One region of the Burkholderia metallica genome, then DNA from elsewhere that is predicted to be linked to it. Evidence: predicted binding sites of a transcription regulator. Region 1 holds the regulator's gene; each other region holds the start of a gene.
What was found. The regulator HrcA, encoded in region 1, represses chaperone genes, less so after heat shock. The targets are predictions, from matches to a motif close to TTAGCACTCNNNNNNNNNGAGTGCTAA.
Positions count from the first base shown of each region.

Region 1 (7,393 bases):
CGCGCAGCTCGACCATGCCGGAGAAGCCGCTGCGGTTCACGACGACGTCGTTGAACGCGAGCGCATGGTAGATCGGTTCGCCGTCGCGCATGATCCGGGCCTCGAGCAGCGAGCGCTCCTCGCGCTCGAACTTGCCCGACAGGATCACCGGCACGAGCGCCTGCATGTCGGCCGCCGCGATATCGGTGATGAAGCCGAGCCGCCCGTGGTTGATCCCGATCAGCGGTGTCTTGTACGGCGCGAGCTGGCGGCCGATGCCGAGCATCGTGCCGTCGCCGCCCAGCACGACCGCCACGTCGGCGCGCGCCCCGATTTCGGCCGGGGTCAGCGCCGGGTAGCCGTCGATGCCGATCTCGCGCGCGGTCTCGGCTTCGAAGACGACCTCGAAGCCCCGTTTGGCGATGCAGGCGGCCAGCGTGGCGAGCGGCTCGGCGATGTTGGGCGTGTTGCTCCGGCCGACGAGCGCGACAGTGTTGAACTGATTACCGGTTTTCATGCCGGCATTACACCATAGCTCGTTGACGAAAAGAACCGGCTGTGCGCGGGCGGGGCCGGATCGGGCCGGCCCGCGCAATGGTTGCCGACGCCACTCGCCGCGCCCGCGCGGTTGCGCTAGAATTTTCCACCATGCTAGATCCTCGCGCACGAACCCTCCTGAAAACCCTGATCGAACGGTATATCGCCGACGGTCAGCCAGTCGGATCGCGCACGTTGTCCCGTTACTCCGGGCTCGAGCTGAGCCCGGCGACGATCCGCAACGTGATGTCCGACCTGGAGGAGCTCGGCCTCGTATCGAGCCCGCACACGTCGGCCGGCCGCGTGCCGACGCCGCGCGGCTACCGGCTGTTCGTCGACACGATGCTGACGGTCGAGGCGCCGATCGACGCCGAGGCCGTCGCGCGGCAGGTGCAGAACACGCTGCAGGCCGGCGAGCCGCAGCAGCGCGTCGTGGCGGCTGCCGCGAGCGTGCTGTCGAACCTGTCGCAGTTCGCGGGCGTCGTACTGACGCCGCGCCGCAGCCACGTGTTCAAGCAGATCGAGTTCATGCGGTTGTCGGACAAGCGTATCCTGCTGATCATCGTCACGCCCGAGGGCGACGTGCAGAACCGGATGCTCGCGACGCCGCGCGACTACTCGCCGTCGCAACTGACCGAAGCGTCCAATTACATCAACGCGCATTTCGCCGGACTGTCGTTCGACGAGGTGCGCCGCCGCCTGCGCGACGAGATCGACCAGTTGCGCGGCGACATGACCGCGCTGATGCACGCGGCCGTGACGGCTAGCACCGAGGTGCCCGACACCGAGGACACCGTGCTGATTTCCGGCGAACGCAACCTGCTCGAGGTGGCGGATCTCTCTTCCGACATGGCGCGGCTGCGCAAGCTGTTCGACGTATTCGACCAAAAGACGGGCTTCCTGCAACTGCTCGACGTGTCGAGCCACGCCCAGGGCGTGCAGATTTTCATCGGCGGTGAATCGACGCTCGTGCCGATCGAGGAAATGAGTGTCGTGACCGCGCCTTACGAGGTGAACGGGCAGATCGTCGGCACGCTCGGCGTGATCGGCCCGACCCGCATGGCGTACAACCGCGTGATACCGATCGTCGACATCACCGCGCGCCTGCTGTCGCTCACGCTGAGCCAGCAGTAGCCTGCCGCCGCCAGCCCGATCCCGCACCGCCATCGTGCCGCGGCGGCGTGCATCCCGACAGTCGGCCGAACGGCCAGCCGACCGCCGCGAGGCGGCCCGCTATAATTGAGAGCCGTCCGGTCCCGTGCCTCGAGCACGTTCTTGCCCATGCGTTTCGATCTTGAGCCGCCTTCGAGCACCGCGGCCGCCCATCGCACCGGTGTGCTGCTGATCAATCTCGGCACGCCCGACGCTCCGACGCCACGCGCGGTGCGCCGCTATCTGGCTGAATTCCTGTCGGATCCGCGCGTCGTCGAGATTCCGCAGGCCGTCTGGCAGGTGCTGCTGCGCACGTTGATCCTGCCGCTGCGCGGCCGTGCGTCCGCGAAGAAATACGCGGCCGTCTGGATGCCCGAGGGCTCGCCGCTGCGCGTGTACACCGAGCGCCAGACCGACAGCGTGCGCCACCTGCTCACGTCGAACGGCTATCACGTGACGGTCGACTACGCGATGCGCTACGGCAGTCCGAACATTTCGCACGCACTCGCGCAGTTCAAGCGCGCGGGCGTCGAGCGCGTGCTGCTGATGCCGATGTATCCGCAATACTCGGCGTCGACCACGGCCACCGCATTCGACGCCGCATTCAACGCGCTCGCGCGCATGCGCAACCAGCCGGAGGTGCGCACGGTGCGGCACTACGCCGACCATCCGGCCTATATCCACGCGCTGGCCGAGCAGGTGCGCCAGTACTGGGCGCAGCATGGCCGGCCCGACTTCGCTGCCGGCGACAAGCTCGTGCTGAGCTTTCACGGCGTGCCGAAGCGCACGCTCGACCTCGGCGACCCCTACCACGACCAGTGCCAGCAGACGGGCGCGCTGCTGATGGCCGCGCTCGGGCTGTCGACGACCGAATGCCGCGTGACGTTTCAGTCGCGCTTCGGCAAGGCCGAATGGCTGCAGCCCTATACCGCGCCCACGCTGCGCGAGTTCGGCGAGGCCGGTGTGCGGCGGGCCGACGTGTTCTGTCCCGGTTTCACGGCCGACTGCCTGGAGACGATCGAGGAGATCGGCATGGAAGTGCGCGACGAGTTCCTCGCCGGCGGCGGCAAGGCGTTCCACCGCATTCCGTGCCTGAACGGCGCGCCCGCCTGGATCGGCGCGCTCGGCGAGATCGTCGCCGAGAATCTGCAGGGCTGGCCGGTCAAGGCCGTGCAGCCCGAAACGGTGAGTTGAGATGAAACGATCCTTGCGCGCTCTTCGGGCGGTCAGCCCTCTTGAGGCGGCCCGGCGGAGACTGACATGAACTACAAGATTTCGACCGATCCGGGCGCGAAGCTGCGCATCGACAAATGGCTGTGGGCAGCCCGGTTCTTCAAGACGCGTTCGCTCGCGACCGAGGCGGTCGACAAGGGACACGTGAAGATCGGCGGCGCGGCGGTCAAGCCGGCCAAGGACGTGCGGGTGGGCGACGAGGTCGAGATTGCGATTGACGGCATCGTCTGGCACATTGCCGTGCTTGGCGTGTGCGACGTGCGCGGGCCGGCGAGCGTCGCGCAGACGCTTTACGAGGAAACGGGAGCGGGGCGGGCCGCGCGGCTCGCCGAACTGGAGCGCCGCCGCACGTATCGCGAGCCGGCGGCCGAATTGCACGGCCGGCCGACGAAGCGCGACCGGCGCATCATCGACAGATTTTCTGGTGGGAGCTGAACATCTGGTCGAACGTCGCCCGCGCGCTCCCGTATTCGGTCGTGCGGTCGGTAACGGCTCCAGACAGGCAGATGGTGGTGGTGCCGGCAATGAGTACCAGCGCGACCACCGATATCGCAAAGGTCAGTTTCACGGTACTCCCCCTCGAAAGAAGGGTGAAAACGGCGCCAGGTGGATGTCAGGCGACGGTCAGCTAGGGGTAAACACGCTTTTCCGACGTCTGGATGGAGTGTAGTGCAGCGGGCCTGTGTCAAGCTAGTACTTGCCAGGTAAGCGTTGTTACCGCCTGTTTCGCCCCTGCGGCGGACTATGCGGGCAATGCACCGGTGCCGCGCGCGGTTGTTTCGCGGCAATGGCGAATGTCGGCGAATAACCCCCTTGAAATCGTCGTTTTCACCCTTATTTGCACCAGCAATGTGCGGTGCCGCCGGGTATATGGCTCGGCGGTTGCCGATTTGGCTTCAACCTCTAATCGACTTTCAGCGACATGGAAAACACGCAAGAGAACCCGGCTACCCAATCGGCCGAAGATATCGGCAGCGAGAAGCAGGCGGCGCAAGGCGCTGCCCCCGCCGCCGAAGCAGCCGACGCGGCGCTCGCGGAGGCTCAGGCCAAGGTCGCCGAGCTGCAGGAAAGCTTCCTGCGGGCGAAGGCCGAGACCGAGAACGTCCGCCGCCGTGCGCAGGACGACGTCTCGAAGGCGCACAAGTTCGCGATCGAGAGCTTCGCGGAGCATCTGCTGCCCGTGCTGGACAGTCTGGAAGCGGCCGTCAACGATACGTCCGGCGACATCGCGAAGGTGCGCGAAGGCGTCGAGCTGACGCTGCGCCAGCTCACGAGCGCGCTCGAGAAGGGCCGCGTCGTCGCGCTGAACCCGGTCGGCGAGAAGTTCGATCCGCACCAGCACCAGGCGATTTCGATGGTGCCGGCCGAGCAGGAGCCGAACACCGTCGTCACGGTGCTGCAAAAGGGCTACATGATCGCCGACCGCGTGCTGCGCCCGGCGCTCGTCACCGTCGCCCAGCCGAAGTAAGGCCGTCGCGATGCTGCCCGCCGGCGTCGATCCGGCCGCGTTCGATGCTCCGAAGGAAGTCACCTTCTGGGGCGCGTTCGACATGCAGGCGCTGGACGCCGGCACGTTCGACGCGGCGATCGACGGCGCTGGCGATGCGCTCGCGGTGGTGTTCTTCTGGGGCGTCGACTGCTTCAACTGCGAGGTCGCGAAGAAGGCGATGCTCGCGCAGCCCGATGCGATCCGCGCACTGGGCCTGAAGTGGTTCCATTGCAACGTGTACGAAAACCATCAGCTGGGGCGCCGCTTCGGGCTGCACGGTGTGCCGGCGTGGTTCTTCTTCCATCGCGGCAAGCGGCTCGGTCGCGCGACGGGCTGGCATGGCCTCGCGCAGTTCCAGGCAGCCGTATCGGCGGCACGCGCGAAAATCGTCGCGTCGGGCGGCGATTCGCCGGGCGGCGATCCGCTAGCCGGCAGCGATTGAAAAATTTAATATCCGCATCGCTCGTCGGGTCTTGAAAACGGACCGGCCGGACGCATTTCGGGAACAGAGTTGAATTCTGGCGCGCAAAGCCGCCCCAAAACGCGGGTTTTTGCGCAGCAAACAAGCATTTCTGGAGATTAGGAAAAAATGGGAAAGATCATCGGTATTGACCTCGGCACCACGAACTCGTGCGTCGCCATCATGGAAGGCAACCAGGTCAAGGTCATCGAGAACTCGGAAGGCGCCCGCACCACGCCGTCGATCATCGCGTACATGGACGACAACGAAGTGCTCGTCGGCGCGCCGGCCAAGCGTCAGTCGGTGACGAACCCGAAGAACACGCTGTTCGCGGTGAAGCGCCTGATCGGCCGCCGCTTCGAAGAGAAGGAAGTCCAGAAGGACATCGGCCTGATGCCGTACAGCATCATCAAGGCCGACAACGGCGATGCATGGGTCGAAGCGCACGGCGAAAAGCTCGCGCCGCCGCAGGTGTCGGCCGAAGTGCTGCGCAAGATGAAGAAGACGGCCGAAGACTACCTCGGCGAGCCGGTCACGGAAGCCGTGATCACGGTGCCGGCGTACTTCAACGACAGCCAGCGCCAGGCGACCAAGGACGCCGGCCGCATCGCGGGCCTCGAAGTCAAGCGGATCATCAACGAGCCGACCGCGGCCGCGCTCGCGTTCGGCCTCGACAAGGCCGAGAAGGGCGACCGCAAGATCGCCGTGTATGACCTCGGCGGCGGTACGTTCGACGTGTCGATCATCGAGATCGCGGACGTCGACGGCGAAATGCAGTTCGAAGTGCTGTCGACCAACGGCGACACGTTCCTTGGCGGCGAAGACTTCGACCAGCGCATCATCGATTACATCATCGGCGAGTTCAAGAAGGAGCAGGGCGTCGACCTGTCGAAGGACGTGCTCGCGCTGCAACGCCTGAAGGAAGCCGCTGAAAAGGCGAAGATCGAGCTGTCGTCGGGCCAGCAGACCGAAATCAACCTGCCGTACATCACGGCGGACGCGTCGGGCCCGAAGCACTTGAACCTGAAGATCACCCGCGCGAAGCTGGAAGCGCTGGTGGAAGACCTCGTCGAGCGCACGATCGAACCGTGCCGCATCGCGATCAAGGACGCAGGCGTCAAGGTGTCGGACATCGACGACGTGATCCTGGTCGGCGGCCAGACCCGCATGCCGAAGGTCATGGAGAAGGTGAAGGAGTTCTTCGGCAAGGATCCGCGCCGTGACGTGAACCCGGACGAAGCCGTCGCAGTCGGCGCGGCGATCCAGGGCCAGGTGCTGTCGGGCGACCGCAAGGACGTGCTGCTGCTCGACGTGACCCCGCTGTCGCTCGGTATCGAGACGCTCGGCGGCGTGATGACGAAGATGATCAACAAGAACACGACGATCCCGACGAAGCACGCTCAGGTGTACTCGACGGCCGACGACAACCAGGGCGCCGTGACGATCAAGGTGTTCCAGGGCGAACGCGAAATGGCAGCGGGCAACAAGCTGCTCGGCGAGTTCAACCTCGAAGGCATCCCGCCGGCACCGCGCGGCGTGCCGCAGATCGAAGTGACCTTCGACATCGACGCGAACGGCATCCTGCACGTCGGCGCGAAGGACAAGGCGACCGGCAAGGAAAACAAGATCACGATCAAGGCGAACTCGGGTCTGTCCGAGGCTGAAATCGACCAGATGATCAAGGACGCGGAAGCGAATGCAGCGGAAGACCACAAGCTGCGCGAGCTGGCCGATTCGCGCAACCAGGGCGACGCGCTGGTCCACAGCACGAAGAAGGCGCTGACCGAGTACGGCGACAAGCTGGACGCGGGCGAGAAGGAAGCGATCGAAGCGGCGCTGAAGTCGCTCGAGGACGCGCTGAAGGACACGTCGTCCGACAAGGCTGCGATCGACGCGAAGGTCGAGGAGCTCGGCAAGGTGTCGCAGAAGCTCGGCGAGAAGATGTACGCCGACATGCAGGCTCAGCAGGCGGGTGCGGCCGGCGCGGCCGGTGCAGCGGAAGGCGCGGCCCATGCGGGCGGTGCGCAACAGGCTGCCGACGACGTCGTCGACGCCGAGTTCAAGGAAGTGAAGAAGGACTAAGCCGGGTTGCAATGGCACCGTACGCCGCGCGCGCAAAACGCGCGCGGCGCGGCTGACAAGCGGTCTGTCTTTCCTTCCGGATGGCCGGATCGACTCCACGCCTGGCGGGCTTTGCGGCCCTCCGGGCACATTTGTTTTTTGGCGGGTGCTGCGCGAGCCGTCCGCGGACGGCGCAGCGCCAGACGAGTCGAGAGACTTTACTGCAGGCGAAAGGAGCCGCCGCGTGCGCGATGCGTGGCGGCACAGTGAATCGATATGGCGAAACGGGATTACTACGAGGTTCTGGGCGTCGCGAAGAATGCGAGCGACGACGAAATCAAGAAGGCATATCGCAAGCTTGCGATGAAGTATCACCCTGACCGCAATCCGGACAGCAAGGATGCGGAAGAGCATTTCAAGGAGGCGAAGGAAGCCTATGAAATGCTGTCGGATGGCCAGAAGCGGGCTGCGTACGACCAGTA
Region 1 covers NZ_CP013401.1:739,412-746,804, forward strand. The annotation lists gene WJ16_RS03340 (NAD kinase) at 1-496, opposite strand, end outside; gene hrcA (heat-inducible transcriptional repressor HrcA) at 628-1,650, shown strand; gene hemH (ferrochelatase) at 1,798-2,862, shown strand; gene WJ16_RS03355 (RNA-binding S4 domain-containing protein) at 2,929-3,336, shown strand; gene WJ16_RS35205 (hypothetical protein) at 3,308-3,469, opposite strand; gene grpE (nucleotide exchange factor GrpE) at 3,824-4,369, shown strand; gene WJ16_RS03365 (thioredoxin family protein) at 4,380-4,832, shown strand; gene dnaK (molecular chaperone DnaK) at 4,980-6,932, shown strand; gene dnaJ (molecular chaperone DnaJ) at 7,188-7,393, shown strand, end outside.

Region 2 (7,393 bases), 150 kb from region 1:
GCACGATCCACCACGGGTTGACCTGGTACTGATAGGTCGCTTCGAGCGTCGTTTCCCGCGTGCGCACGCCGTACGGGCCGCTCGCGAACATCCGGGCGGTCTGGTCGAGGTCGGTCACGTGGCTGCCGACCTGGATGTACGTGACGCCGAGGCCGACGCTGTCGTTGTCGCGGCCTTCGAACGGTGCCTTCAGCACGATCCCCGCGTTGGCCGACAGGCTCACCAGGTTGCGGTCGCCCGGCGCGCCCATCACGCGTGCGAATACGCCGAGGCTCTTCGCGCCGCTCGGGTCGGGGCGCCAGATCATCTGGTCGGCCACCGCGTAGAAGCTGTAGTTGCCGTGACGCTGCTGCGCGTTGCCGTTCGACGCGGGATCCGACAGCGACAGCCCGTCGGTGCCCACGTTCTGGTCCGCGAATCGGCCGTTGTGATACCAGACGCCGATCTTGTAGGTACCCGGCAGCCCGTTCGAGTGGCCGGTATCCATTTCGCCGTCGGACGGCTGGTTCAGCGCGTACTGCAGCTCGCCGATGTAGAGCGCGCCGTTGTGCAGGTTGAAATTGGTGCCGCTCAGGTTGTTCGGGTTGTTGCCGAGCGGATCGCCGTCGAACACGCCCGCGAGCGCGGTGAGCTTCGGCGTGATCTGCGCGCGCACGCGCACGCCGAGTCCCGCGAGCGGATACGCGGGGCCGCCGTTGGGCAGGTCGTACGACGGCAGCGCGGGCCAGCCGAACATCGTGTTGACGAACGTGTTCGCGTACGTGCTGACCATGAATTCCTGGTCGAGACTCTGCTGGCCGATCTTCACGTCGACGCGCTTGTCGAGGAACGACTGCTGGTACCACAGCTCCCACAGGCGGGTCGTGCCCTGCGCCTCGATGCCGCTCGCGGTGTTGAGCGTGCCGAGATTGCGCGCACTCAGGTTGGTGCCGTGAATCTGCAGCGCGCTGACGTTGAACGTGCCGCCCGGCAGACCGATCGCTTTCTGAGTGTCGACCGTCAGGGTCGCCGTCGTCAGCCCGTCGTAGGCGCCGCCGCGGTTCAGGCCGCCGCGCAGGTTCGCGAGGTATTCGCTGGTTTCGGTGATCTGCAGCGTCGCGCCGTACTTGCCGAGCCACGGGCGGATGCCGCCCATGTCGCCGAGCAGGTTCTGGCGGGTCCAGATGCCGGTCCACATGTTGGTCGGCTTCGCCTGGATCGCCAGGTCGGCTTCGGGGGCTTCGGGCTGTGCGTCGACCGGCACGTCGGCGAAAGCGGCGCCGCTCGCGAACGACGCGCATGCGAGGACGGCCGCGCACGCGGCGGGGCGCATCCGCGCGCGGATGCCGTCTCCCTGGAACGGCGCAAACTTCATATCAGATCCCTGCTTCTAATTAGTGTGGAGTCCTGCTTGTCGGTCGCTGTCCGGACGCTCGGCACGGGTTGGCCGGAGCATGAAGATGAACGCAACGCGGCGCATCGTAGGAGTGTCAAATGGGAAAGTCAATGTAAACGAGAATGATTCGCATCTAAATTACTGAATGTAATGCACGGGCTTACGAATGGGGCTCCTCGCGTGTTTAGTACCGAGGTAAACCGTAAATATCGGTGTAATAAAACAGAATGCTTCGACGCGGATCGCTGGATCAGCGAAGGGCGACGCAAGAGACGTCCGGCGTGCGCCAGGTGACGCATTCCAGCGGACGGAATCGACGTCGCTACCGATTCATTATGGAATGTCGCCGGCGGCACGAACTCCGTGCTTTCCCGGTGGGCAAACGGGGCCGGGCGTCGTGCCCGAGCGGCGCGGGCCCGCCGGTCGGCCAGGTGATGTTTGACAAATTATTGTTTTAAAAGGGTTTTTGTTGTTCTGCCAGGCTTTTCCCGCCGCGCACCCGCGCCGAAAATTCCTCCGGATTTCCTTCTTGAATTTGTCAAAACCCGTCCATATAATTAGCACTCGCTGCACGAGAGTGCTAACAATTCTCTGCCGGGCAACCAGCCGGGCAGATTCCCTAAGCGTTCTTCAATCTCAGTCAAGAGAGGAGTGAATATGAACCTTCGTCCTTTGCACGATCGCGTGATCGTCAAGCGCCTGGATCAGGAAACCAAGACCGCCTCGGGCATCGTGATCCCCGACGCCGCTGCTGAAAAGCCGGACCAGGGTGAAGTTCTGGCCGTCGGCCCGGGCAAGCGTGACGACAAGGGCGCCCCGATCGCGCTCGACGTGAAGGTCGGCGATCGCGTCCTGTTCGGCAAGTACGCAGGCCAGACCGTGAAGGTCGACGGCAGCGAACTGCTGGTCATGCGCGAAGAAGACATCATGGCCGTGGTCAACGCGAAGTAAGCGTCCCGTCGGTACATATTCCCAAGAATTCAAGGAGTTAGAAGATGGCAGCTAAAGACGTCGTATTCGGCGATTCCGCCCGTTCGAAGATGGTCGAAGGCGTGAACATTCTCGCCAACGCAGTCAAGGTCACGCTGGGTCCGAAGGGCCGCAACGTCGTGCTCGAGCGCAGCTTCGGCGGCCCGACGGTCACCAAGGACGGTGTGTCGGTCGCGAAGGAAATCGAGCTGAAGGACAAGCTCCAGAACATGGGCGCGCAAATGGTCAAGGAAGTCGCTTCCAAGACCAGCGACAACGCAGGCGACGGCACGACGACGGCAACCGTCCTCGCGCAATCGATCGTCCGCGAAGGCATGAAGTACGTCGCATCGGGCATGAACCCGATGGACCTGAAGCGCGGCATCGACAAGGCAGTCGCAGCGGCTGTCGAAGAGCTGAAGAAGATCAGCAAGCCGTGCACGACGAACAAGGAAATCGCACAGGTCGGCTCGATCTCGGCGAACAGCGATTCGTCGATCGGCGATCGCATCGCTGAAGCGATGGACAAGGTCGGCAAGGAAGGCGTGATCACCGTCGAAGACGGCAAGTCGCTGGCCGACGAACTCGACGTCGTCGAAGGCATGCAGTTCGACCGCGGCTACCTGTCGCCGTACTTCATCAACAACCCGGACAAGCAAGTCGCCGTCCTCGAAAACCCGTTCGTGCTGCTGCACGACAAGAAGGTGTCGAACATCCGCGATCTGCTGCCGGTGCTCGAGCAAGTCGCGAAGGCTGGCCGTCCGCTGCTGATCATCGCTGAAGACGTCGAAGGCGAAGCGCTCGCAACGCTGGTCGTCAACAACATCCGCGGCATCCTGAAGACCGTTGCGGTCAAGGCGCCGGGCTTCGGCGACCGCCGCAAGGCCATGCTGGAAGACATCGCGATCCTGACCGGCGGTCAAGTCATCGCGGAAGAAACCGGCCTGACGCTCGAGAAGGCAACGCTGGCAGAACTGGGCCAGGCGAAGCGCATCGAAGTGGGCAAGGAAAACACGACGATCATCGACGGCGCAGGCGAAGCCGCGAACATCGAAGCACGCGTGAAGCAAGTGCGCGCGCAAATCGAAGAAGCGACGTCGGACTACGACCGTGAAAAGCTGCAAGAGCGCGTGGCCAAGCTGGCCGGCGGTGTTGCAGTGATCAAGGTCGGTGCTGCGACCGAAGTCGAAATGAAGGAAAAGAAGGCACGTGTCGAAGACGCACTGCACGCAACGCGCGCAGCTGTGGAAGAAGGCATCGTGGCAGGTGGCGGCGTTGCGCTGATCCGCGCTCGCACCGCGATCGCAGGCCTGACCGGCGCGAACGCCGACCAGAACGCCGGCATCAAGATCGTGCTGCGCGCAATGGAAGAGCCGCTGCGCCAGATCGTCACGAACGGCGGCGAAGAAGCGAGCGTCGTGGTGGCGGCAGTTGCAGCAGGCAAGGGCAACTACGGCTACAACGCGGCAACGGGCGAGTACGTCGACATGGTTGAAGCCGGCGTCGTCGACCCGACCAAGGTCACGCGCACCGCACTGCAGAACGCAGCTTCGGTTGCAGGCCTGCTGCTGACGACGGACGCAGCTGTCGCAGAACTGCCGAAGGAAGACGCGCCGATGCCGGGCGGCATGCCGGGCGGCATGGGCGGCATGGGCATGGACATGTAATCGACTTCGGTCGACGGTGTCCGGAACGTGCAGCGATGCGCGTTCCAGCCAAAGAAAAAGACCCGCAGCGATGCGGGTCTTTTTTTATGTGCGCGCGGATTTCGATGCGTGCGCAGGGTGGCCGACGATGTCGCGTCCCGAGGCCGTTGCATGGGCGACGACGGGGCATGCCCCGCCGTGTTCGCGTCAATGCCGGTGCGACGTCCTGGGCGCCGGGTCGGCCTTCACGGCCGGCGGCGTGTCCGAGTCTTCGTTGCTGCGCGCCCAGAAGAACCGGTCGGGCAGGTATGCACCCATGCCGGGCCGGAACGCGTCACGCACGGCCTGATACAGATACTCCTGCGCTTCGCGTACCGCCTCGGGCGGCTCCTGGCCATTCGCGAGCAGCGCCGCGATGGCCGCGCCCAGCGTGTCGGTGATCCCCATCAGCCGGTGCGGCGAACGATCCCACATGTCCTCGCGGAGCTGGCCTTCCTCGCCGTACAGCGTGTTGACGAGCCGGTGCGAGCCCGTCTCGGACGACAGGATGTACTCGCAGCCCTGCGACAGCAGGTGCGACACGGCCGCGTCGAGATTCGGCGCCTCGGCGTCGCCGTCCGGCTGCGCGAGCGCGATCAGCGTCGCGTAATCGGCGACCAGCAGCGTGGTTTGCGGCGCCAGCAGGTCGGCGATCGATTCGCGCAGGTCGTCGGCGGCGAGTACGTGTTCGTCGTCGAGCGTGAAGTCCGGCGCGAGCACGAGCGGCACGCCGTCGTAGTCGGCGACGACTTCGGCGATCGCGCTCACGACTTCCGCGCGCGTCGCCGCGCCGATTTTGAACGCCGCAACCGGCATGTCTTCGAGCAGCATGCGCGCCTGGGCGGCGACCACGTCGGGATCGAGGCCGGTCACTTCGTCGCAGGCGGCCGAGTCGCGCACGGTGTAGCCCGTCAGGACGGACACGCCGTGACAGCCCATGCTCGCCAGGGTCATCAGATCGGCTTGGAGGCCGGAGCCGCCGGTGGGATCGGACAGGCCGAAGGTGAGGACGATCGGAGGGGCGTTGCTGGACATGTAAAAATGGGGCAAGAGAAAAACGGAAAAGCGACGGAGATGCGGACGGCGAGGCGAAATGGGCGTTGTCGGCCCTGTGTTGCCCGGCAGGCCGCACTTTTCAGCCATTATGCGGCGGAATCCGGCCCGCACGACGGATTTTTTAGCGCAGCGCAACGTAGTCACCCTACTCCAGCGCGATTGCTAGGCAGTCCGGCCCCGACACGGTACCATCATGGCTCCCGAATTTACCGACTTTCCCGACGCGGCTAAGATGGAATACAAGAGCTGGATGTGCCTGATTTGTGGCTGGATTTACGACGAAGAAGCTGGGCTGCCGGAAGAGGGCATTGCCCCGGGCACGCGCTGGGAAGACGTTCCGATCAACTGGACGTGTCCTGAATGCGGCGCCCGCAAGGAAGACTTCGAGATGGTCCAGATCTGACCGGACCGTTGGCCCACGGACACCCCGCTCAGGCCTCGCCTCGACCCGGCGCTCGCGCGTCGAGGCGCGAGCGACTTGACGATGACAGGCGCGCGTGTCCATGAGGCCAGAACCGGCGAACGTTCCCCACCCTGACGCACTGCCCAACCCCCGTGGCGGGGCCGTGCGCGCGGCCGACGCATGGCTTGCGGCGGCGGCCGACGCGTTCGAGCATCGCGACGACGCGGCCGCGCCGCTGTCCGCAGCGGCGGCCGTGCTGGCGGAAGCCGGGTGGCTGCCGGCCGCGCGTTTCGCGGGGCAACTGGCGGCCGCTGTGCCGCTCGTCGCCGTCGAGCCGACTTCGGCTGGCTGGCGCGCCGCGCTGCACGATTTCCGGGCGGCCGTCAGCCGCCACAATTTGCGCGAGCTCGCATGCTCGCCGGTTCTCTTCGACCATTTCCGTGCATTGCGTGCGCAAAGCGCCGCCGACTTGCGCGCGGCCGCGCCGCTGGACGCGCTCGCGCTCGTCGGCCGCGCGGTGCCGCCGGCCACGCTGCGCGCGCTGCCCGACGCGATCGCGACCCGGATTCGTGCGCGCTACGAACAGGCGCTGCTCGGCGTGCTGCGCGCCGAACCCGGCGCGCCCGACGCGGCCCTCGACGAACTCGATGCGATGCAGGCCGCGCTCGCCGGCGACGACCCGTACGATTTCTGGCGGCTCGCGGCCGCATGCACGGGGGCGCTGCGGGCAACCGGCGCGCCCGAGCTGAAGCGCTTTCTCGCGCGCACGAACCTGTTGCTCGGCGAGCACGCGCAGGGCCGGCGCCGTGCGCCGCCCGAATTCGTACGCGAGACGGTGGCGCTGCTGTGGCGCGATTTCGCGCTGTTCGGCGCCGCGGCCGAGGATGTCGCGCTCGTCGATGTGCTGCACGACTACGGGCTGACGGTCGACTGGCACGTCGCCGGCACCCCCGCATCCGAAGCGCTGTGGGAGGCCGATGCCGCGCGGGCCGAGCATGATGCGGTGGCCGCCGCCCCGACGCGTGCGCTCGGCGTCGTGACGGTCAATGCGCATGCCTATGAGGATTTCCTGCAGACGGCCGATGCGTCGATGGCCGACCTCGCGGCCGATCCGGCCGCGGCCGACGCGGGCGCCGCGTGGCATGCGTCCGGCGCCGCGTACCGGGTCGGTACGGCCGCATGCGCGCTCGGGCTCGGCCACGCGGCGCTCCTGGCCGACACGCTCGGCCTCGCGTGGCGGCGTGCGGCGCACGGCGTGCCGCTCGCCGACGGCGGCCTCGCTGCGCACGGCCACGCGTCCGACATGCTGCGCGCGGCGCTGCTGAAGATCGCGGCCGGCGTCGCGCCGCCGGACCTCACCGCGGCGTGCGGCGCACTCGGCGCGGCGCTCGGCCGGGCCTGACGAACGAGGGGGCGAACACGTGGCGCCTGCCCTTGCCGCGCGGGCCCGCAACACGCTGCCGACAGCCCCCGCGCGCGTGTTAGAGTGCCATGTGATCCGCGTGCGCCGTTGCCAGCGCGGCGCGGCGTTGCTTGTTGATCGCGGCCCGGTCAGGCCGCGGCGTCTTTGCTAAAATTCAAACCATGTCAAAGCCTTCCGATCGCATCAATCTCACCAACCAGTTCCTGATCGCCATGCCGAACATGGCCGATCCGACGTTCTCGGGAACGGTGGTCTATCTTTGCGATCACAGCGAGCGCGGCGCGCTCGGCCTCGTCATCAATCGTCCTACCGATATCGACCTCGAATCGCTGTTCAATCGCATCGACCTGAAGCTCGACATCGAGCCGCTGCTGCACATCCCGGTGTACTTCGGCGGCCCGGTCCAGACCGAGCGCGGCTTCGTGCTGCACGAGCCGGTGGAGGGCGCGAGCTATAACTCGTCGATGTCCGTCGAGGGCGGG
Region 2 covers NZ_CP013401.1:884,806-892,198, forward strand. The annotation lists gene WJ16_RS03950 (carbohydrate porin) at 1-1,354, opposite strand, end outside; gene groES (co-chaperone GroES) at 2,033-2,326, shown strand; gene groL (chaperonin GroEL) at 2,371-4,011, shown strand; gene WJ16_RS03965 (hydroxymethylpyrimidine/phosphomethylpyrimidine kinase) at 4,198-5,064, opposite strand; gene WJ16_RS03970 (rubredoxin) at 5,318-5,488, shown strand; gene WJ16_RS03975 (hypothetical protein) at 5,589-6,890, shown strand; gene WJ16_RS03980 (YqgE/AlgH family protein) at 7,073-7,393, shown strand, end outside.
Region 2: a site for HrcA is predicted at 1,933-1,959, ahead of groES (co-chaperone GroES). Genes of this name have one in related genera too.

Region 3 (7,393 bases), 1.1 Mb from region 1:
GCGCCAGGTGCAGGTCGACTGGCTGCACGACGGCGTGTGCGACACGCTGATCGAGGCCGAACGCTCGTCGACCGATGCGCCGCCCGTCGCGCTGCCCGAATCGCGCGATGCGACGACCACCGCCGCATGGACGGACGGCGTGCTGCGCGGCGAGCTGCCGGTACCCGACACGGTCGCCCGGCAGGTCGCGACGATCGTGCGGATCGCCCGCATCGCGCGCTGACGCCACACGCGCGATGCGGCCCCGCTTGGGCGTGCATTTGACAGGCGGGCGCATCCTGGCATAGAGTTGTCGCCATGCGTTCCTTTCCGAACACCCTCCGAATTACCTCCGGCCGCCTAGCGCGGTCGCTATCGCTACGACTAGCCTAAGGCTGTCGTAGCGCCGTGTGCTGTCCGCACGGTCCCTCCCAGCAGTTCCTCGCAGTACCCCTCTCGTAGTTTTTACAACCCGAAGTCGTCAGCACTCGTCCGTCTATCCGTCGGCCGATTCGCGAAGATCATCCGCATCCGCAGCGCGCGTACGTGCCGCGGAGCGAGGCAGCGCCAACCGTCGCCATGCCGCCCGTCTTCGCTCGCGACTTGAGACCCGAGGTCCAGAAGATGCAGCGCAATCCGCAAGACAAGTACCGCCCGTTCGAGCCCGTCCGCCTCAATGGCCGCAAATGGCCGTCGCGCACCATCGAGCGCGCGCCCGTCTGGATGAGCACCGACCTGCGCGACGGCAACCAGTCGCTGATCGAGCCGATGAGCATCGAGCAGAAGCTCGAATTCTTCGAGATGCTGGTGGCGATCGGGTTCAAGGAGATCGAAGTCGGTTTTCCGTCGGCGTCGCAAACCGACTTCGATTTCGTCCGCAAGCTGATCGACGACAAGCGGATTCCCGACGACGTGACGATCGAGGTGCTCGTGCAGGCGCGCGAAGACCTGATCGCCCGCACGTTCGACGCGCTCAAGGGCGTGCCGCGCGCGATCGTGCACCTGTACAACGCGGTCTGCCCGTCGTTCCGCCGTATCGTGTTCGGAATGTCGAAGGCCGACGTGAAGGCGCTCGCGATCGACGGCACGCGCATGATCAAGGAACACGCCGCCGCGCGCCCCGACACGCAGTGGACCTTCCAGTACTCGCCTGAAACCTTCAGCATGACCGAGCTGACGTTCGCGCGCGAGATCTGCGACGCGGTCGCGCAGACCTGGCGTCCGACCCGCGATCACAAGATGATCGTCAACCTGCCCGCCACCGTCGAAGCCGCGAGCCCGAACGTGTTCGCCGACCAGATCGAGTGGATGGACCGCAACCTCGCGTACCGCGACAGCATCGTGTTGTCCGTGCATCCGCACAACGACCGCGGCACCGCGGTCGCCGCGGCCGAACTCGCGCTGCTCGCGGGCGCCGACCGCATCGAGGGCTGCCTGTTCGGCAACGGCGAGCGCACCGGCAACGTCGATCTCGTCACGCTCGCGCTGAATCTCTACACGCAGGGCATCGATCCGGGCCTCGACTTCTCCGACATCGACGCCGTGCGCCGCGTCGTCGAACGCTGCAACCAGATTCCCGTGCATCCGCGCCATCCGTATGCGGGCGACCTCGTGTTCACCGCATTCTCGGGCTCGCACCAGGACGCGATCCGCAAGGGCTTCGCGCAGCAGCGCCCCGACGCGGTCTGGGAAGTGCCGTACCTGCCGATCGACCCGGCCGACCTCGGCCGCAGCTATGACGCGGTGATCCGCGTGAACAGCCAGTCCGGCAAGGGCGGCGCGACGTTCCTGCTCGAACGCGGGATGGGTTTCACGCCGACGCGCCGCGTGCAGATCGAATTCAGCCATGCGGTGCAGACGCTGGCCGACGCATCGGGCGAGGAAGTGACCGGCGACGCGATCTGCGCACTGTTCGCGCGCGAATTCTTCGAGACCGACGGGCCGGCAGCGCGCCACGGCCACGGCGCGCGTTGGCGGAACCGCGAGATCGCGGCGGCCGCGCCCGACGCCGATGCGGCGCCCGAGGACGCCGTGCGACGTTTCGCCGCGGCATTCGCAGCGGCCGCCGGCGCCGCGATCGACGTCGCGTCGTGCGAACACGCACGCACGACGGACGGCCGGATCGCGGTATCGGTCGGCTGCCGGATCGGCGATGCGCCGCTGCGGCACGGCGTCGGCCTGCACGCCGATGCGGCGAGCGCGGCGCTCGATGCGGTCGTCAGCGCGATCAACCGCTCGGCCTGGCACTGCGCGGACCGCCGCGCGGCAGCGTGACCGACGGCCTTCGACTCGGGGTTCAAACGTCAGCGAGCGGTGCGTGACCGCCCGTGCGCCGCGCGATCCGCGCCGCACGAGGCAGCAAAAAGCGGCTCAGAAGGCCGCTTCGGTCGGGACATGAAAAGGGGCGCCACGCGCGCTCATGTCTCGGTCGCGCACCGCGTCGCCTGCCACGCGAACAGGCTCCAGCGGCCCTGTTCGTGGGTATGGACGGACGTATAGGCAATCGGGAAGACCAGGCCGCCGTTGTTCGTTTCCATCTCGATCAACGCGCGCCCGGTGACGACGCAGGTTTCGCCGCCGACGGGCAGCACGTCCTGCGACTGGATTTCGATCTGGCGATAGCGGCGGCGGCCGGCGACGATGGCGTCGATGAACTGCTGCTTGGTTTCGCGTTTGCCGTTGGTGTGCACGAAGAACACCTTGTCCGACAACAGCGCGTCGAGCGCTTCGCCGTCCCCGTCCACCATCGCCCGGAACCGATCGCGCTCGAGCGCGCGGATCGCATCGACCACCTTCGCCATCGCCTGACTCCTCGGCAACGCGCACGCCGTGCGCGGGCATGCGGATCAGAAGTTGTACTGCACGTAGAACTGGTGGAAATTTATACCAGGATTCGGCTCTTTGATACCCGCGTTAGACACATGTTCAAAACGGTAGCCGACCTGATACTGTTGCCGTTGGCCGAACTGCACGCCTACTCCCGCGGTCGGCGCGAACTGGAACGCGGTCCCCATCGAGAAATGATCCGAGATCGTCGGGTGCGTCAGCAGCCGCACGCCGCCGCCGGCCTCGATGAACGGGCGGATCTCGCCGGCGCTCTTGATGAAGCGGAACATCGGCGTCACGCCGAATTCGCCGATGTTGCCGTGGACGTTGCCGCCCGTGTGCCAGTAAGCGGCGTGCCCTTCGACGACGAACGCGAAGTGCCAGCCGCCGATTTCCCACCAGTTCCAGCCCGGATCCCACACCACGCCCAGATCGGCCTTGTCGACCCCGCGGCGATCCGAAAAGCCGCCGCCCGCCTGAATGCCCCATCGATCCGCACATGCCGCCCCCGATCCGCCCAGCAGGGACGCAACCAGCATCGCTTGCAGCACAAGCCGGCTGCGGGGCCGGCGATTCTTCTTATTGTTCATCTGACACTCCAACTTGGGGGGTTGAATGGAGCCCGCGCTCCCGCCGGCTCAAGCGAACTGAATGGTATGGTAAAGGACTTTTCGGATCGGCATCACAAAGGGAAATAGCGTGCTTCCAAAACGACAAAAATGGAAATCGTCTACTGATTACCATCAGAAACAATGACTTACGGAACTTCGTGTCGCCCGCCGTGTCGCAGATTAGACTATCGATTCGACAAGCCCGATAGAAAAAACGGGAACTCCGATGCCCACGCGTGCTCTAAGGAATTAGCACTCGTCTTGCGGGAGTGCTAAGATGGCCCACGGAATCTCATTCGAGACCGGGGGTTTGTCCCTGATTCCAAAGGAGTTTTTAGTGAGCAACGCCCTGACCCTCCCGAACACCCTGAGCCCGACGCCGGCCAAGGCCGAATCGGCAGGCTCGCTGGCGCTCTCCGCCCACTCGATGTTGCCCGGCCAGCTCGGCAACATCGACGCGTACATCCAGGCCGTCAACCGCATTCCGCTGCTGACCGCCGAAGAGGAACGCCGGTACGCAACCGAATTCCGCGAGGACAACAACCTCGACGCGGCACGCCGCCTCGTGCTGTCGCACCTGCGGCTCGTCGTGTCGATCGCGCGCAACTATCTCGGCTACGGCCTGCCGCACGGCGACCTGATCCAGGAAGGCAACATCGGCCTGATGAAAGCGGTGAAGCGTTTCGATCCGGCGCAAAACGTGCGCCTGGTGTCGTATGCGATCCACTGGATCAAGGCCGAGATCCACGAGTACATCCTGCGCAACTGGCGCATGGTGAAGGTCGCGACGACGAAGGCGCAGCGCAAGCTGTTCTTCAACCTGCGCAGCCACAAGAAGAGCATGCAGGCGATGACGCCCGAGGAAATCGACGGCCTCGCGCAAGAGCTCAACGTCAAGCGCGAAGACGTGACCGAAATGGAAACGCGCCTGTCGGGCGGCGACGTCGCGCTCGAAGGGCAGGTCGAAGACGGCGAGGAGTCGTACGCGCCGATCGCCTACCTGGCCGACTCGCACAACGAACCGACCGCCGTGCTCGCCGCGCGTCAGCGCGATACGCTGCAGACGGACGGTATCGCGCAGGCGCTCGACGCGCTCGACGCACGCAGCCGCCGCATCATCGAGGCGCGCTGGCTGCACGTCGACGACGACGGCTCGGGCGGCTCGACGCTGCACGATCTCGCGGCCGAATTCGGCGTGTCGGCCGAACGCATCCGCCAGATCGAAGCGAGCGCGATGAAAAAGATGCGCACCGCCCTCGCCGAATACGCGTAAATCGGTAACGATTCAGAGCGCCTCATCGAAAACCGCTGCCTGACCGGCAGCGGTTTTTTTTCGCCCGTTTTATCCGCCGTATATCCCTGAATTCTCCATTCGCTTCAACGGCCGTTTCCGCGCCGATTGATTGACCTGATTCGTCAGGTAATCGGTCGTTTTCCGGCCCCTTCCGCAAAACATTGATCTGCCTCAAGTTTCGGCCCGCGTTTCGCGACGGTCTGCCGCAGCGCAGCACTCGGCATCGGAAAGCCATCCTTTTAAAATTGGCATGTCAGGCGCAAAAGGATTAAAACAGCTTCACGGCCGTCACCAATCCGACGTAAAGTCGCCCCAAAATCCCGACCTAATCGATTCAGGATAATCGCCTTGATCTCGATCAATAAAGAGCCTGCGCCTCCCCCGCGGCCGGCCGGCACGATCGGCTGGCGCGCGCGCATCGCCGCGTGGGCACGCGGCCCGACCCTCGCCCGCGACATCACCCTGGTGCTGATCGTCAAGCTGATCCTCCTGATGTCGCTCAAATACGCATTCTTCAATCATCCGCAGGCCGAGCACATGGCGCTTGCGCCTGCCGCCGTCGCCGAGAAGCTGCTCTCGGTACCGGCGCCTGCACCCACCGAGGGAGACCACCATGATAAGTAGCGAAGTCGTCGATCTGTCGCGTCTGCAGTTCGGCATCACGGCGCTCTACCACTTCCTGTTCGTGCCGCTGACGCTCGGCCTGTCCTGGCTGCTCGTCATCATGGAAGCCGTGTACGTGATGACCGGCAAACAGGTCTACAAGGACATGACCCAGTTCTGGGGCAAGCTGTTCGGGATCAACTTCGCGATGGGCGTGACGACCGGCATCACGCTCGAATTCCAGTTCGGCACGAACTGGTCGTACTACTCGCACTATGTCGGCGACATCTTCGGCGTGCCGCTCGCGGTCGAAGGGCTGATGGCGTTCTTCCTCGAATCGACGTTCGTCGGCCTGTTCTTCTTCGGCTGGAACCGACTGTCGAAGGTCAAGCACCTGATGGTCACGTTCCTCGTCGCGCTGGGCTCGAACCTGTCCGCGCTGTGGATCCTCGTCGCGAACGGCTGGATGAACAACCCGGTCGGCGCCGAGTTCAACTATCAGACGATGCGCATGGAGCTGACGAACCTGTTCGACGTGCTGTTCAACCCGGTCGCGCAGGTGAAATTCGTGCACACGGTGTCGGCCGGCTACGTGACAGCCGCGATGTTCGTGCTCGGCATCTCGTCGTGGTATCTGCTGAAAAAGCGCGACACCGATTTCGCGCTGCGCTCGTTCGCGGTCGCGGCCGGCTTCGGCCTCGCGTCGACGCTGTGCGTGATCGTGCTCGGCGACGAGTCGGGCTACACGACCGGCGAAGTGCAGAAGATGAAGCTCGCCGCGATCGAGTCCGAATGGGAAACGCAGCCGGCCCCCGCGTCGTTCACGCTGATCGGCCTGCCGAACCAGGAAGAACAGCGTACCGACTACGCGATCAAGATTCCGTACGCGCTCGGCCTGATCGCGACGCGCTCGCTCGACGAACCCGTGGTCGGCCTGCGCGAACTCGCGAAGCACAGCGAGGAGCACATCCAGAGCGGGATGGTCGCGTACGGCGCGCTGCAGAAGATGAAGGAAGGCGACACGAGCGCGGCCACGCGCGAACTGTTCGACCAGCACAAGCAGTATCTCGGCTACGGGCTGATGCTCAAGCAGTTCACGCCGAACGTGGTCGACGCGACGCCCGAGCAGATCAAGGCCGCCGCGAGGAAGACGATCCCGCCGGTCGCGCCCGTGTTCTTCTCGTTCCGGATCATGGTGTTCCTCGGCATCCTGTTCCTCGCGACCTTCATTGCCGCGTTCTGGTTCTGCGCGCGCCGCGAACTGCTGCAGGACAACCGCCGCTGGTTCCTGCGCTATGCGGTGTGGGCGATCCCGCTGCCGTGGCTCGCCGCGGAATTCGGCTGGGTCGTCGCCGAGCTCGGCCGCCAGCCGTGGACGATCGCAGGCATCCTGCCGACGCATCTCTCCGCGTCGAGCCTGACGCCCACCGATCTGTACCTGAGCCTCGCCGGTTTCATTGCCTTCTACACGGTGCTGTTCGTCATCGAGATCAAGCTGATGTTCAAGTACGCGCGCCTCGGCCCGTCGTCGCTGCATACCGGCCGCTATCACCACGAACTCGCGGCCGCCAGCGAGCGCGCCCCGGCGTGAGCACGCACCCGAAACGGAACAAGGAATCGCTATGGACTACGCAACTCTCAAGCTGATCTGGTGGCTGCTCGTCGGCGTGCTGCTGATCGGCTTCGCCGTCACCGACGGCTTCGACATGGGCGCGACCGCGCTGCTGCCGTTCCTCGGCAAGACCGACGAGGAACGCCGCATCATCGTCAACACGGTCGGCGCGACGTGGGAAGGCAACCAGGTGTGGCTGATCACGGCCGGCGGCGCGATGTTCGCGGCCTGGCCGCTCGTCTACGCGGCATCGTTCTCCGGCTTCTACTTCGCGATGCTGCTCGTGCTGTTCGCGCTGTTCTTCCGGCCGGTGGGCTTCGACTACCGCAGCAAGCGGCCCGACCCGCGCTGGCGCGCGGGCTGGGACTGGGGCCTGTTCGTCGGCGGCTTCGTGCCGGCGCTCGTGTTCGGCGTCGCGTTCGGCAACCTGCTGCAAGGCGTGCCGTTCAAGTTCGACAGCGACCTGCG
Region 3 covers NZ_CP013401.1:3,173,482-3,180,874, forward strand. The annotation lists gene ybiB (DNA-binding protein YbiB) at 1-223, shown strand, start outside; gene leuA (2-isopropylmalate synthase) at 604-2,253, shown strand; gene WJ16_RS14350 (nuclear transport factor 2 family protein) at 2,397-2,780, opposite strand; gene WJ16_RS14355 (acyloxyacyl hydrolase) at 2,826-3,395, opposite strand; gene rpoH (RNA polymerase sigma factor RpoH) at 3,754-4,689, shown strand; gene cydP (cytochrome oxidase putative small subunit CydP) at 5,053-5,334, shown strand; gene WJ16_RS14370 (cytochrome ubiquinol oxidase subunit I) at 5,324-6,904, shown strand; gene cydB (cytochrome d ubiquinol oxidase subunit II) at 6,936-7,393, shown strand, end outside.
Region 3: a site for HrcA is predicted at 3,666-3,692, ahead of rpoH (RNA polymerase sigma factor RpoH). Genes of this name have one in related genera too.

Region 4 (7,393 bases), on a different replicon from region 1:
CACGCGCGAGATCTGACCGGGCGTGAAGCTGCTGTTGCGTACGTAAGGCGCGCAGTCGAGCGGTGCGGTGAGCGATTCGCTGACGACGTACTGGCCAACGAAGCGGTACGCGTCCGTGGCCATGCGGATGAACACCGGAATCGCATCGCGTTGCGCGGCGAGCGTCCTGCCGGCCGCTCGCGCGGACGCGCTGCCGTCGCAGAGGATCACGTCGGGCGCGTGCGGGTTGAGGTCCGTGCGCAGGCAGGCGGCCACAACCTTGCCGTTCTTCGTCGGCAGGAATGCCTGCTTGCTGCCGCCGCACGCGGTGTGGATGAATTCGCGGGTGTACTGCTTGTCGATCTCGAACATGGTCGGGCTCCGGTGTCGGAAATTTCCGTTGGTTAAATCAGGTATGCGAAGTAATGAGGCTGGATCGAAATGCGGACTGCGGGGCATGCCAATCGATCGCGGCCGCGGAGGCGGATCGATGGCGCGTCGTGCCAAGGGAATTTCCGCGCGGATACGCTTGGCCCGTGCGATGCGCGATCAACGCATCGACGTCGTGTTCAAGCGTGCACGGGAAGGACTACGGCGCGCACCGTCCGCCTGCTGGCAGGACGGTGGCTCGGGAAAGGAGAGACGCAGGCGTCCTGCCGGTCAGGCAGAAAAGCAACTCGGGGGGCGAGGACTTCGGATGCGCATGGGCGTACTCGGTGAGGGATCGATTGCGAACACATTCTAGTGAACGCGTGCGCGGGCGCAAGTAAAAAGGTCGTAAAGGTTATGCGGCCCGTGCGGGATGACGATCATTTTCAGGCCGAGCCGGATCAGGTAGATGGCGCCTGCACTCATACGAGGTGCGGCCACGACGTGGTATCCGTCGCCGCGCATCGACGGCACCACAACGAAAAAAACGCGTGACGACTTGCGTCGCCACGCGCAGGGGAGTCCACGGGATCGTGCGCATGCCGGCGAACCGGCACACGCACCGCACTGCACTGCGTAATCAGAAATCGAACCCCGGCCCGCCCGCACCCGGGCCGCCCGGCGCCGCCGCCGGTGCCGCATCCTTCGGCGCTTCGAACACGGTCGCATCGGTCGTCAGCAGCAGCCCGGCGACCGACGCCGCGTTCTGCAGCGCCGTGCGCGTGACCTTGGTCGGATCGAGCACGCCCGATTCGACGAGGTCGCCGTATTCGCCGGTCTGCGCGTTGTACCCGAAGTTGCCCGAGCCTTCGGCCACCTTCGCGACGACGACGCTCGCTTCCTCGCCCGCGTTCGTGACGATCTGGCGCAGCGGTTCCTCGAGCGCGCGCAGCACGATCTTGATGCCCGCGTTCTGGTCGGGATTCACGCCCTGCAGATCGCGGATCGCCTGCCGCACGCGGATCAGCGCGACGCCGCCACCCGGCACGATGCCTTCCTCGACGGCCGCGCGCGTCGCGTGCAGCGCGTCGTCCACGCGGTCCTTCTTCTCCTTCACTTCGATTTCGGTGGCCCCGCCGACCTTGATCACCGCGACGCCGCCCGCGAGCTTCGCGACGCGCTCCTGCAGCTTTTCACGGTCGTAGTCCGACGTCGCTTCGTCGATCTGCACGCGGATCTGCTTCACGCGCGCTTCGATGTTCTTCGCATCGCCCGCGCCGTCGATCACGGTCGTGTTTTCCTTGCCGACCTCGATGCGCTTCGCCTGGCCGAGCTCGGCGAGCGTCGCCTTCTCGAGCGTGAGGCCCGTTTCCTCGGCGATCACCTGCCCGCCGGTGAGGATCGCGATGTCCTCGAGCAGCGCCTTGCGGCGGTCGCCGAAGCCCGGCGCCTTCACGGCCACCGTCTTCAGGATCCCGCGGATGTTGTTCACGACGAGCGTCGCGAGTGCCTCGCCTTCGACGTCTTCGGCGATGATCAGCAGCGGCCGGCCCGACTTCGCGACCTGTTCGAGCACCGGCAGCAGGTCGCGGATGTTCGAGATCTTCTTGTCGTGCAGCAGGATGTACGGGCTTTCGATCTCGGCGATCTGCTTGTCGGGATTGTTGATGAAGTACGGCGACAGATAGCCGCGATCGAACTGCAGCCCTTCGACGACATCGAGTTCGTCCGCGAGCGACTTGCCGTCCTCGACGGTGATCACGCCTTCCTTGCCGACGCGGTCGATCGCTTCCGCGATGCGCTGGCCGATCGATTCCTCGCCGTTCGCGGAGATCGTCGCGACCTGCGCGATTTCCTTGCTCGTGGTGGTTGGCCGGCTGATCTTCTTCAGCTCGTCGACGGCCGCGGCGACGGCCTTGTCGATGCCGCGCTTCAGGTCGAGCGGATTGAGCCCGGCCGCCACGTATTTCTGGCCTTCGCGGACGATCGCCTGCGCGAGCACGGTGGCCGTCGTGGTGCCGTCGCCGGCGGCGTCGCTGGTGCGCGACGCGACTTCCTTCACGAGCTGCGCGCCGATGTTCTGCAGCTTGTCCGCGAGTTCGATTTCCTTCGCGACCGACACGCCGTCCTTCGTGACGACCGGCGCGCCGAAGCTGCGTTCGAGCACGACGTTGCGGCCCTTCGGCCCGAGCGTGACCTTCACCGCGTTCGCGAGAATGTTCACGCCTTCGGTCAGCCGCGCCCGTGCGACGTCGCTGAAAATGATTTCCTTCGCTGCCATGATTGCGCTCCGTTAATGATTGACGACCGCGACGATGTCTTCCTCGCGCAGTACGAGAAACTCGTTGCCGTCCACCTTGACGGCTTGCCCCGCGTACTTGCCGAACAGCACGCGTTCGCCGACCTGAAGGTCGGGCACGATGCGCTGGCCGTCCGCGTCCTTGCGGCCGGGGCCGACGGCGATCACTTCGCCCTGGTCGGGCTTTTCGGCGGCGCTGTCGGGAATCACGATCCCCGACGCGGTGGTGGTTTCCTGGTCGAGTCGCTTCACGATCACGCGGTCGTGCAAGGGTCGTAGGCTCATGGATTCGTCCTGTGCTGATCTGTCGAAATGGGCTGGCACTCTTTAGCAGAGAGTGCTGACGAGTATAAAAATGCGCGGCGGCGCGATCCAATAACGGATTCCGAAATGCATTCGCGCCGTCGTGCAAAAGCGCGTCGCCTCCGCTATTGCGACACGGCTTGCTGGGCGGCGGGCGTGCAGACCGGGCGGATCGTCTCACCGGCAAGCACACGCTTCACGAACGGAATCGAATCCGCGAGCGACGCGTTCACGGTGCCGTTGTGTTCTCGGCCCGCATACAGGTGCGCGTCGACCGTCGTGCCGGCCGCGCACGCATCCTTTGCGAGCGCGAGTTCAAGCGGCGCGAGCCCGTCGTCCGCGCCTGCGCCGATGAAGACGGGCGTCGCGATCTTCAGCGTAGGGTATTTCAGGTACTCGTCCCACCAAGCCTTCAGCCGTGCATCGCCGCCGGGCTTCACGGTGTTCGCGTGCGTGAGGTGCGCGAGCGCCGCGTCGTCCTCGAGCGATGCGAGACAACTGATGCGCGACTGTTCGAGGATCGGCAATGCCTGCTCGGTCAGCACTTCGTCCGCGCGCAGCGATGGGTCGATCTGCTGCGCGGAGAGCACCGAGTAGAACTGGTACGCGAGCGTCGGATCGACCCGATCGGGATCGCGCCGGTACGCGCTTTCGAACTTCGGCAGCGACGCGAGCGTGGCGGGCGACGCGTTGTAGATCGTCCCGGTGGCGACGGTCGCACGGATCGCGAGTTCGGGCGCATAGGCGGGCGCGTAGCCGGCCGCCGCGAACACGGCCGAGCCGCCTTGCGACTGGCCGACGAGCACGACCTCGTTCGCGAGGCCCGGCACGCCGCCGAGCACCGCGCGCACGCTGTCGAGGAGCGTGTAGCTGTTCGAGCGGTTGTTGAGCTGCGGATTCGGGCCGGGCGTGCCGAGCCCCTGATAGTCGGTCGCGACGACCGCGAACCCTTGCTGAAGCCACGCGTTCAGGTAGCGCACGTCGCGATACGAGCGGCCGAACCACGACGGCGCGCAGATGTCGGCCATCCCGAACGTGCCGTGCGCCCACGCGACGATCGGCCAGCCGCCCGCCGGCGGCGTGCCGCGCGGCACGAACAGCGCACCCGACACGGCGATCGGCGTGCGGCCGCCGACGCCATCGGTCGATGCATAGAGGATGCGCAGCTGGCGCCCGGCGCTCGCGAGCCCGAGCGTCGCCGGAAGCGGCTCGGTGCGCAGCAGCACGCCGGGAGTCGCCGGAATGTCGCGGTCCCACGTGTAGAACGCGGACACGCGACCGTCTCCTTGTAACGGATCGGGTGCGGGCACGCGGCCCGGCGACGCCGCATGCGAGAGGAAAGACGAGACGGCGAGCGCCGAAGCCAGCAGCGTGCGCGCGGCATGGCCGCGCAAGGGGAGAAGCGTCATGGTCGGAGGGATGTCGGTGAAGTCGGATCGGACGTGCCGGACAGTGCGCGGCGCGGGCCGACCACGACGCAAGTTTCGAACCAGCACGTGCGTTGCATTGACGGCGCACGGCGTGACGGGCCCTCGCGTGGCGCGGCGGGCCGTGCGCGCATGGACCGGCTGCGTGTCACGCAGCAATCCGGGCCGGCGGGCTGTTGCTCCCGCAACAGAAGCGCACGCGTGGATCGTACGGCGCGCATCGTGCGTGGTGCACGCGCACCGTGGCGCGGGCCTTCGACGCATGCCTGCCCGGCTGGCACGATTGCTGCTGATCCGGTGGCCGTGCGTCGCGGTGTGACGACATCGCGACGCGAGCCCATCCGTTCATTCGATCAAGGAAACCGTCCTCATGTCCGTCACCTCAACCATCGACAGCGGCGAACTCGTGGCATTCGTCGAGCGCGCCACGCGCGAATTCACGCAGTCCGAACGCGTACTGAAGGACACGCGCACGCTGTCCGCGACCAATACGTTCCAGGCGTTCCAGCGTGTGCCGGGCACGGAACTCGTCGTCGCGCTGTCTGCGCCGAGCCCGTGGGCCGCGTCGCAGGAGATCCAGCCCGTCGTCGTGACGTTCGACGGCGACGTGCTGCACGGCGACGCGCGCGCGGGCGGCAACGGGCCGCGCTATGCGGACGTGTTCCGCGAAGCGCCGGAAGTCGGCGTCGTGATCCACGTGCATGGCCCGTACCTCGGTGCCTGGGCGAGCGCGCATCGCCCGCTGCCGATCCGCTATGCGCCGGCCGCGCGCTACACACGCGCCCGCGAGATTCCGGTGTATGTCGATCGCCGTCCCGGCGAGCCGCGCTTCATCGTCGACACGATCCGGCGCGACCCCGAGGTACCAGCGATCATCGAGGCGAACGGCGGCGCGACGTTCTGGGGAAAATCAATCCTCGACGTTTCGAAGTACATCCTGATCCTCGAGGAAGCCGCGTATTTCCAGGCGCTCGCCGAACCGCTCGGCGGCTCGCTCGAATTCGGTCCGGGCGCGCTCGAGCAGCAATGGAAGATGACCGGCCTCGCGTGACGCCGCGCGGCGGCCCGCGCAATCCGGCCGCCGTCATACCGATAGCTCGATGAATTGGTTCGTGGCCGGCGCGCGCCTTGCTATCGTCGAACCTTCCCCGTTCAACACGCCGGTCGTGCCATGGCCATCTTCAGCTTGCCGGACCCGACTTCGCATGCGATCACGATTCGTGCGAAGGCGCTGACGTTCGACGATCCCAAATCGCGGGTGCTGCTCGAGCGCATCCAGCTCGTCGCACCAAGCGACGCGACCGTGCTCGTCACCGGCGAGAGCGGCACCGGCAAGGAGCTGATCGCGCGCCTCGTGCATTCGCTGAGCGAGCGCCATGACGGCCCGTTCGTTGCGGTCAACTGCGGTGCATTCTCCGAGACGCTGATCGAGAGCGAGCTGTTCGGACACGAACGCGGCGCATTTACCGGCGCAATCAACAGCCAGCCCGGCTGGTTCGAGTCCGCGAATCGCGGCACGTTGTTTCTCGACGAGGTGGGCGACCTGCCGCTGTCCGCGCAGGTAAAGCTGCTGCGCGTATTGCAGGAGCGCGAAGTGACGCCGGTCGGCTCGCGCAAGACCGTGAAGATCGACGTGCGGCTCGTCGCGGCGACCAACGTGAATCTCGAAGCCGCGGTGCGCGCGGGCAATTTCCGCGAGGATCTTTACTACCGGCTCAACGTCGTGAAGCTGAGCCTGCTGCCGCTGCGCGAGCGTCCCGGCGATATCGCGCCGCTGATCGAACACTTCATCGACACCTATGCGAAACGGTTGCGCGTGACCGCGCCGACGTTGACGGAGGCCGCGCGCGCCCGGTTGCATGCGCACGCGTGGCCCGGCAACATCCGCGAACTCGAGAACGTGATCCACCACGCGGTGCTGATCTGCGCGGGCGGCGCGATCGATGTGAGCGACCTGCAGTTTTCCGCGCTGTCGCTGGCGCCCGATGCCGGCGATCCGCGCACTGCGACGGCGGTGCCGCGCCGCGCGCGCGACGTGGCCGAGGCGACCGATGCGCTGCGTCACGCGGTGATCGAGCTGCTGGATCTCGGCATGCCGTCGCTGTGGCAGCACATCGAGGACACCGTCTATCGCAGCGTGTTCGACTACAGCGACCATAACCAGTTACGCATGTCGCGCCTGCTCGACCAGTCGCGCAACATCGTGCGTGCGCGGCTCGCGCAGCTCGGCATCCTGAAGCCGCGCGACGCCGGCGACGCCGACGCGCGGCTGCGCCGTCAGGCGTGATCGCGCCAGCGCAGCGCGCGCTGCGCGATCCGCTCGCATAGCGCACTCATGCCGACGGCGAGCGCCGTCACGCCCAGCACGCAGACCAGCAACACGTCGGCGCGTGCGCCTGCCTGCGCGTTCTGCATCAGGCTGCCGACCCCCGCGCCCGCGTTGAACAGCAGCTCGCTGCTGGTTGCCGTGATCCAGGCGAACGGCACGGCCTGCAGCACACCCGCGAACAGGTCGGGCAGCGCGCCCGGAATCAGCACGTCGCGCCACAGGCCGATGCGCGTCAGGCGATACGACTGCGCGAGTTCGACATAGCGCGGATCGACGCGGCGCAGCCCGTCGAAGCTGGCGGTGGTCATCGGGTAGAACGCGGCGAGCGCGATGATGAACACCTTCGCGAATTCGCCGGTGCCGGCCCACAGGCTCAGCAGCGGAATCAGCCCGAGCAGCGGCACGTAGCGCAGCGCCTGGAACGCCGGCTCGCCGAGCTTGCGCGCGAGCGTCGAGCGCGCCATCGTCGCGCCGAACACGAGCCCGAACGCGACACCGGCCGCCAGGCCGAGCGTCGTGCGGCGCAGGCTCGCGCCGAGATCGGTTGCGAGTTCGCCGCTGCGTGCGAGTTCGACGAGCGCGGCGCCCACCTGCTGCAACGGTACGAATGCGTATTGATGGGCCGCGTCGCCGGACGACGCGTACTGCCATGCGGCGACCAGCAGCGCCGGCACGACGAGGCCGCGC
Region 4 covers NZ_CP013403.1:437,659-445,051, forward strand. The annotation lists gene WJ16_RS21770 (DUF6697 family protein) at 1-351, opposite strand, end outside; gene groL (chaperonin GroEL) at 989-2,629, opposite strand; gene WJ16_RS21780 (co-chaperone GroES) at 2,642-2,932, opposite strand; gene WJ16_RS21785 (alpha/beta fold hydrolase) at 3,076-4,359, opposite strand; gene WJ16_RS21790 (class II aldolase/adducin family protein) at 4,748-5,428, shown strand; gene WJ16_RS21795 (sigma-54 interaction domain-containing protein) at 5,549-6,664, shown strand; gene WJ16_RS21800 (ABC transporter permease) at 6,655-7,393, opposite strand, start outside.
Region 4: a site for HrcA is predicted at 2,965-2,991, ahead of WJ16_RS21780 (co-chaperone GroES). Genes of this name have one in related genera too.